Regions from separate parts of the Lysinibacillus sp. HST-98 genome, predicted to be linked through region 1. Evidence: a T-box and tRNA genes for the amino acid it is inferred to sense, from the RefSeq annotation. Region 1 holds a T-box; the other holds one or more tRNA genes.
The links. A T-box is a leader RNA that pairs with one kind of tRNA and senses whether it is charged. The one in region 1 lies ahead of cysS (cysteine--tRNA ligase), so its partner is inferred to be a tRNA-Cys.
Positions count from the first base shown of each region.

Region 1 (4,583 bases):
TTTGATCGAAAATTTAGGAGGCTTTTAATTATGACGAAAGAAGTTCGCGTTCGTTACGCGCCATCTCCAACAGGTTATTTACATATCGGTGGAGCGCGTACAGCATTATTCAATTATTTATATGCAAAACATCATAACGGTAAATTCATTGTACGTATTGAAGATACGGATATTGAACGTAATGTAGAGGGCGGAGAAGCATCTCAGCTAGATAACCTAAAATGGTTAGGTATTGAATATGATGAGTCCATTGATATTGGTGGACCTTATGCGCCTTATCGTCAAATGGAACGTCTTGATATTTATAAAGAACACGCTGAAAAACTATTAGAGCAAGGTGTAGCCTACAAGTGTTTCTGTTCTTCTGAAAAGCTTGAAGCATCTCGTGAAGAACAAAAAGCAAGAGGTGTAGCGGCTCCTACTTATGATGGTACATGTCGCCACTTATCAGCAGATGAAGTCGCTGCTAAAGAAGCGGCAGGTGAGCCATACACAATTCGTATGCGTGTACCTGAAAATGTAACATACGAATTTGAAGATTTAGTTCGTGGACAAGTTACATTTGAATCTAAAGATATTGGTGATTGGGTACTTGTAAAAGCTAATGGTATTCCAACATATAACTATGCAGTTGTTTTAGATGATCACTTTATGGAAATCTCTCACGTTTTCCGCGGTGAGGAGCATTTATCGAATACACCAAAGCAAATGATGATCTTTGATGCATTTGGTTGGGAATATCCACGCTTTGGTCATATGACATTAATTATTAACGAAAACCGTAAAAAACTATCAAAGCGTGATGAATCGATTATTCAATTTGTTACGCAATATAAAGATTTAGGTTATCTTCCTGAAGCGATGTTTAACTTCTTTGCGCTACTTGGTTGGTCTCCAGAGGGAGAAGAAGAGATTTTCTCAAAAGAAGAATTTATCAAAATTTTTGATGAGAAACGTCTTTCAAAATCACCATCTATGTTCGATAAACAAAAGCTAACATGGATGAATAATCAATATATTAAAAAATTGTCTTTGGAAGAAGTTGTAGCATTATCTTTACCACACCTACAAAAAGCAGGCTTATTACCTGAAGAATTGACTGCAGAGCAACATGCTTGGGCGACGGATTTAATTGCGCTTTATCATGACCAAATGAGCTTTGGTGCAGAAATTGTCGAATTATCTAGCCTATTCTTTAACGACCATATTGAATATGATGAAGAAGCAAAAGAGGTTTTAGCAGGAGAGCAAGTACCTGAAGTAATGGCAGCATTTAAAGCGCAATTGGAAGAGCTAGAAGAGTTTACACCAGATGCGGTAAAAGCTGCAATTAAAGCTGTACAAAAGACAACTGGTCATAAAGGTAAAAATCTGTTCATGCCAATCCGTGTTGTGACAACTGGTGAAACACATGGACCAGAGTTGCCGAACGCCATTTGTTTAATTGGTAAAGAGAAAGCAATTGACCGTGTAGAGAAATTTGCACAATAAAGATAAATTTATTGACAATTCATTCTTTCGTTGTAAAATGTATTTACATTGAAAAAGCGTTGATAAGGAGAAGTAAGTGGCGCATGCTCTTAAGAGAGGACCATCATCGGCTGAAAGTGGTCTGAGCCTAGGCAAAACTGAAATGCACCTTTGAGCATAAAGCTGAACGAGAGTAGGCTTTATCGAGTCATCCCCGTTAATGGATGTCCAAAGTGGAAGGCTTTTTGTCTTCAATCAGAGTGGAACCACGCAAATCGAGCGTCTCTGTCATTCCTTTTAGGAGTGATAGGGGCGCTTTTTTATTCAACAGAAAAGGAGAGTGAAACACAATGGGTATTCAAATTTTTAACTCATTAACACGACAAAAGGAAACCTTTGTACCGCTAGAAGAGGGCAAGGTAAAAATGTATGTCTGCGGTCCTACGGTGTATAACTATATCCATATTGGGAATTCACGTCCTGTAATTGTTTATGATACAGTACGTCGTTATTTTCAGTATAAAGGCTATGATGTAAAGTTTGTTTCCAATTTTACGGATGTAGACGATAAAATTATTAAAGCAGCAAATGAGCTTGGTGAAGAAGTGCATGAATTAACAGAGCGCTTTATTGCAGCCTATTTTGAAGATGTTACAGCACTGGGATGCAAAAAAGCAGATGTTCATCCACGTGTGACAGAGCATATGGACGATATCATTCAATTTATTCAAGTGCTAATTGAAAAGGGCTACGCTTATGAGTCTGCTGGAGATGTATATTACCGTACTCGTAAATTTGATGGCTACGGTAAATTATCACACCAATCAGTTGACGATTTAAAAATCGGTGCTCGTATTGAAGCGGGCGAGAAAAAAGATGATGCGCTAGATTTCGCTTTATGGAAAGCTGCTAAGCCAGGTGAGATATTCTGGCAAAGCCCATGGGGAGATGGCCGTCCAGGGTGGCATATTGAGTGTTCTGTAATGGCTCGTGAACATTTAGGAGATACTATTGATATTCATGCTGGTGGGCAGGATTTAACTTTCCCTCACCACGAAAATGAAATTGCTCAATCAGAGGCACACAATGATAAAACATTTGCGCGTTATTGGATGCATAACGGGTATATTAATATTGATAATGAAAAGATGTCCAAATCTCTTGGGAATTTTATTCTTGTGAATGATATCCGTAAACAAATTGACCCGCAGATATTGCGTTTCTTCATGCTATCTGTCCATTATCGTCATCCAATTAACTTTGCGAAGGATCTAGTAGAAGCTGCTGCGTCAGGTTTAGAGCGTATTCGTACAGCATACAACAATGTGAAGCACCGCCTTACGACTACCGTAAGCTTAGGTGATCATTCAGAAGAATGGCTGAACAAAATTACGGAACAAAAAGCGCATTTTGAAGAGGCAATGGACGATGATTTTAATACAGCCAACGCTATTTCTGTATTATTTGAAGTAGCTCGTATTGCTAACATTTACTTAAGTGAAGCCAATACTTGCAAGAAGGTATTAGAAACTTTTATTGAAACCTTTGAAGTACTAGGTGACGTCTTAGGTATTGAATTTGCAAAAGAAGAAGAACTATTAGACGAAGAAATTGAAGAATTATTACAAGAGCGCGTTGAGGCACGTAAAAGTCGTGATTTTGCTCGTTCTGATGAGATCCGTGACCATTTGCAAGCCCAAGGTATCATTTTAGAAGATACACGACAAGGAACTAGATGGAAACGAGGGTAATTAAGTTGGATAAACTTCGCAATGAAGATGTTAAACAATTAAAAGCGCTGGCGTTAGCCTATATGGGTGATGCCGTATTGGAACAAAAGGTCCGAGAATATTTGCTACGCTCTGGTCGTGTTAAACCAAACACACTACATCGAGAGGCAACTCGCTACGTTTCAGCAAAAGCGCAATCTATGATCGTTCATCGCATGATAGATGAAAATTATTTAACAGAGGAGGAATTGGCTGTGTTCCGCCGTGGACGCAATGCCAAATCCGGCTCTGTACCAAAAAATACGGATGTCCAGACCTATCGTAATAGCTCAGGCTTTGAGGCAGTGCTTGGTAGTTTATATTTATTGAATGAACTAGAACGCGTCTACGAAATCATTGCATATGCTATTCAAATAATCGAGGAATCAAAAGGAGTGTCTAAATAATGGCAGAACAGAATGGTGAAATTATTGCCGGTAAAAACCCAGTGTTAGAAGCACTTCGTTCAGGCCGCGATATGAATAAAGTATGGATTGCAGAAGGAGTAAAGAAATCTGGCGTCAATGAACTGCTAGATTTAGCCCGTGAACGTGGTGTTATAGTTCAATTTGTCCCAAAAAAGAAAGTTGATCAATTATCAAGTGCTAATCATCAAGGAATCGTTGCTTCTGTTGCCGCTTATAAGTATGCTGAACTTGAGGATTTATTTGCAGCAGCGGCTAATAAACAGGAAGATCCTTTTTTCTTAATCTTAGATGAGTTAGAGGATCCTCATAATCTAGGGTCTATTATGAGAACGGCTGATGCTATAGGGGCACATGGTATTATTATTCCTAAGCGCCGATCAGTGAGTTTAACAGCAGTAGTGGCAAAGGCATCTACAGGAGCGATTGAACACGTTCCGGTTGTACGTGTAAACAACCTTGCTCAAACAATAGATGAATTAAAAGAACGTGGTATATGGATTGCAGGGACAGATGCAAAGGGATCTGCAGATTATCGAAAAATGGATGCAACATTACCATTAGCCATCATTATCGGTAGTGAGGGCAAAGGGATGGGGCGTTTATTAAAAGAGAAATGCGATTTTTTATATCACTTACCGATGGTTGGGCATGTCACATCACTGAACGCATCAGTAGCAGCGGCTTTATTAATGTACGAAGTGTATCGTAAACGTCAAGAAGCGATTGAGTAACAATGAAAAACATTTTGCTTGTTGATGGCTATAATATGATTGGATCTTGGAAAGAGCTGCGGCCATTGCGTGATACGAATTTTGAGGATGCGCGTAGAAGGTTGATAGAACTCATGGCTGAATATAAAGCAGCGATGGGTTGGCGCGTAATTATTGTTTTTGACGCACATCTTGTACCAGGAGTA
Region 1 covers NZ_JAENHX010000008.1:152,384-156,966, forward strand. Annotated here, with positions in the region: gene gltX (glutamate--tRNA ligase) at 31-1,491, shown strand; T-box leader at 1,542-1,760, shown strand; gene cysS (cysteine--tRNA ligase) at 1,821-3,221, shown strand; gene JIN86_RS17510 (Mini-ribonuclease 3) at 3,206-3,646, shown strand; gene rlmB (23S rRNA (guanosine(2251)-2'-O)-methyltransferase RlmB) at 3,646-4,398, shown strand; gene JIN86_RS17520 (NYN domain-containing protein) at 4,401-4,583, shown strand, end outside.

Region 2 (4,583 bases), on a different contig from region 1:
AACCAAAAAAGAGAAGCATACACCAATAAAAATATAAGTAATCCTATCCATATACCTTTTATCTGAAAACTAATAAAAATGCTAGAAAACATAATAAGTAAATGTATTATAATTATTCTCTTATAGGCTAACAAGAATCTCCCCTCCTATTTTAATTATAACATTATTGGTGGGGAGATATTAACTTTATAACTTGTTATTTCTATTTAGCAAAACCCTAATGATTTACAACCTGGTCCACATGTGATCTTATTTTCGCTAAGGCATACTAATCCAAAAACAGCTGCACAAATAAATGGACACGCTACAGTACCGATTGGAGCACAAGCTACCATACAAGCTGCTGTACCAGCTAAGGTACATCCTAAACCTTGGATAGTGTCACAAACAGTAGTACAGATAGTACAATTTGACCACATTAGATTAAGTTCATTATTTTGTGTAGAAGAACGTAATTCATTGACATCATATAATGGGTTTGTGTGCCATTCATAATCGAAATACTCTCCATTAATCTTAATAGTTACAATTGGGAATAAATTTACTCCAACAGATTGTGTAACTTCGATAACACTTGAATGACCATGGAAATGCGAAACAGCTTTAAATTCTGCGTTTTCGACAGTAAAAGTAATTACTGTCTGAAGTTCTTCCATAACTAAAGTAAGAACTTGTACAGGGGTAGTTCCTTTAGTAAATTCTCCGCCTAATGATTGTGTTATTAAAGCTCGAAGATCAGTATACTTAGCTTTAATAGCAGGGTAATGATTTAGTGAGTTGTTGATAAGCGTCTGCACACTTTCATTTGCCAATGCTTTTTCAACTAAATTGTTAACCTCATTTTTCGATAACTCTTTAATTCCTGATTTAGTTTGTTTTTCAGTCATTGTTTTCTCTCCCTTTTACAGTATTTGAAGCAACATTTAGTATGATGTGCTTCATTACTATGTAAAGTGAAATACAACTGGAGATTTAAACTGCATTTTTAAATTTTTTTCAGGAAATATAAATTAAACCTATAAAACGAAATTATATGCTTTTGAATGGTTTGTTACGTTATGAATAAGGAGGCTAATAGCTCGAATCTATGGAATTTGATAAAACGATTAAAGTAGTACATTTAGAATATAGGTAATATGCATTATAATTAATAGTTATTTTAATTAAATAGAATAGAATGATTAAGAGAGAAATAAAAAGTACAATTTTTTCTTTATATTGTTCTGAAAAATAATTTAGGACCTATTCGCGCATTTATTTTTAACCAATACTAAAATATCTCAAAAACTACGCCTTTTTGGCAATTATAATGAAGGCTCATAAGCACCAAATACAAAAAAGCAAGACCCGAGAATCCAATTATATACTTTTCATCTATTTAGCCTAAAAAATACTATGGATTATTATAAGAAGATATAGTATAGCTATTCTTTGTAGACTATCATAAAATTCCTATCATTCTGACTTTTAAAGATAAACTTTGCTTCTTTTAAGGTTTATTAAATCCATAAAAAGCCATTAGATAAATCCCGATAAACACTACTAATATAAACGAATTAAGGACAACTAAAATCATACGAGTGGGTCCCTTTATCCCTAAAATAGCAAATATTAGTCCTGAAATTCCTAAAATAAATGGAATTGTCATGCTAATTCCCAGAATATATTGAGGAGCCAATCCAATCAGAAATGTTAAAAATAAGAAAATTATTGATAAATACGTAAAAATTTTTCTTTGCAAATAGCACCGCACCTTTGTATGTAAATGAAGGTTTGACTTTATTACAATTATACCACACGTGTTATTTACAGTTTTCATCACATCGAATAAACCATTCCTTGCCTGAAATCAACTTTGCCTTTTTTTATTTATAATAGTCAGTACTTAAAGATTATGAAAAAACCTTATTATCGACATTACATAATAATATAAAAGTTGCTCCATAAATGTTGATTTCTTGTTATTCGACTGTATAAAAAGTGGTATGGTATGAGATGAGGTAGTAGAATTACTTTTAATTATCCTCAATTCCATTTTGCTAATAATATTTCTAATAGCATTTTTAATAGGAACGTTTGGATTTAAAGAAGCTTAAATCACTTATTAAAAATTAAAACCCATCAAATAAAATTAGGTAGTTCTTAACCTAAATTATTTGATGGGTTTATTTTTGTTAATAGATCATATTTCATTAGCATGAATCTGACAATATTCCCTCAATAAATTAGAAGAAATACTGGTATTTTGTATAAGATTTATTAGTAAATCGCGTTCTTTTGGGGACAGACTGTCACTCGCTAAACAATTTGTATAAAATGATTGAACTTCTCTTGCTTTACAGTAACAGGCCATTAATTTTTCAATTTCCATGTGGATTACCCTCCTTTCTTGTAATTAAGAGATTTTATAACTTCAGATAACTCCATGATGACAGCTTCTAATTTATCTATTTTCCTTTCAAAGCGAATGAACAGATAGACTGTTATGGCAATAGGGAATCCGAAATTTCCTATTAGGCTAATCCAAATTGGAACATTTTCTGGTGTCATAATGTAAATCACCCTCCCTCTTACTCCAAATTAGTAATATAAGGTGATACTCGGATTCGAACCGAGGATCCAGGTTTTGCAGACCCTTGCCTTACCGCTTGGCTATATCACCAAAATTGTAACTGTACTATGTAAAGAGGATTCTTCTGTAATAAAAACAACCCTCCTATAAAAAAATGTTATTTTGTCGTGGTTTCATTTCTTATGTTTTAATCCTCTTTATAGAAAAAAGGAGGTCTCTAAGATGAAGTATGATATAACAGTATATTCAAGCGATGGATGTCAATATTGTGTTAGGTTGAAGGAGTGGTTAGAGGAAAATAATATTACTTATATTAATAAGGATATTAATGAAGAGCACGTATTAATGGAGTTTAAGCAATTTAATAGTAGCGCTATCCCATTTACTTTATTAGTTGCTGATAATAAAGTAGAAAGAATTATTGGTTATCAGCCAGAAAAAATAAAAGCTATATTAGATATTTAAATAATTTGGATTAAATCACCTTTTTTGTATAAAAGGTGATTTTTTTTATCTTTTTTAAGAACGTTTGTTCTTATTTTGGTTTATAATATAGATACAACATTCACTTTATATAGAAAGAAGGCGGATAATAGGAGGGATTATTAAATGAAGAATGATAAACAAAAAATAGAGGAATTTTTCTATAGAAATAATGAGCAGGTTAACAATCCAATTATTAAAAGCTTTTTGTCGGATTCCCAAAATCTTTATTTGGTGCAAAAAGCGATCTTATATCCAACTGATTTGAATAAGAAACTCGTTGATGAATCTTTTCAATCGCACTATATAAATGTTAGGAAGATCAAATATGTAAGTAATTTAATTTATTTCTTTAGTTTAGATTTTGATAAAAAAAGAAGAAGGCTGCAAAATCGGTCTTTATTAATATTAGATAAGGGATTATCAGAGGAGGGGGAGACGACCCTAAAAGAGCTAATAGAAGATACACGCAATGAAAATGGGCTAGATCATTTAATTGGTGGAGGATTATTGGACAATATAGAGGATGGACAGCTCTTAAAGTCCTTGCAAAAACTAACGGTAAAACAGCTTCAAATTTTAGAGATGATTTATGTAAAAGAGCTTTCTATAAAAGAGATAGCTCAATTATTACAAACAACTCCCCAGAATATATCCAATCATCATAGAAAGGCTTTAAATAAACTCAATCATTCACTCGGAAAAAAGGAGGAATAAATTATGGGAACTTTAGAAAATCAACATACTGAAGAGACGCTAACAATAATCGAGAATTTCATCCCAAAAATTAAACATTGTTTACACAATACAGACTATCAGGAAAGGGAAGACCTAGAACAAGAAATTAAATTAAAAATTATAGAAAAGCTTGCAACAGTAAAATTTCAAGACGCGCCTAGTTTTTGGGACTTTTTCTTGTGAAAGCTACCAGGCGATTTTCTATTCTGGTGTTCAAGTAGTCACCAGATTACATATACTGTTGTTGCCAGAGTTCATTCCTACATGCATGATGGAATAACTTACGCGGCTTATCTGAAGTTCGGATTGTCACTACGAACATTGGAAAAAAAGATGCACATAGTAAAAGGTACTATGTACATCTTTTTTTTTTTGGTTAGCCTTTTAAGAAATCTGGTTTAGCAAAGCTTGGGTTTGGATATGTGTAGAAGCCTTCACCTGTTGCGCGACCGAGTTTGCCTTTGTCGATATACTCTGTTTTTAAGAGGTTGGCTAATTTTTTCATGTTTTCATCGCCAGTGGCAGTTGCTTTCGCTTCCACAATATTATAGGCAGTGTTAATGCCAACGATGTCTAGAATAGCAAATGGTCCAAGTGGAGCGCCTGTACCAATCATCCATGTTTTATCGATTGTTTCTGGATCAGCCACTTCTTTTACAAGTAAGGATTCAGCTGCATCTAAAAACGGCACTAGCAATGAGTTTAAAATATAGCCAGGTTGCTCTTTATGCAATGGTAGTGGCACCATGCCGATAGCGCGCGCAAATTCAATCACTTCATCAAATACTTT
Region 2 covers NZ_JAENHX010000009.1:155,556-160,138, reverse strand. Annotated here, with positions in the region: gene JIN86_RS18765 (hypothetical protein) at 207-887, opposite strand; gene JIN86_RS18760 (hypothetical protein) at 2,183-2,371, opposite strand; gene JIN86_RS18755 (YvrJ family protein) at 2,377-2,550, opposite strand; tRNA gene JIN86_RS18750 (tRNA-Cys) at 2,592-2,662, opposite strand; gene JIN86_RS18745 (glutaredoxin family protein) at 2,795-3,037, shown strand; gene JIN86_RS18740 (sigma-70 family RNA polymerase sigma factor) at 3,182-3,772, shown strand; gene JIN86_RS18735 (hypothetical protein) at 3,776-3,976, shown strand; gene JIN86_RS18730 (3-hydroxyacyl-CoA dehydrogenase) at 4,170-4,583, opposite strand, start outside.
Region 2: it has a tRNA-Cys gene. The T-box ahead of cysS (cysteine--tRNA ligase) is inferred to sense a tRNA for this amino acid. The anticodon was not compared.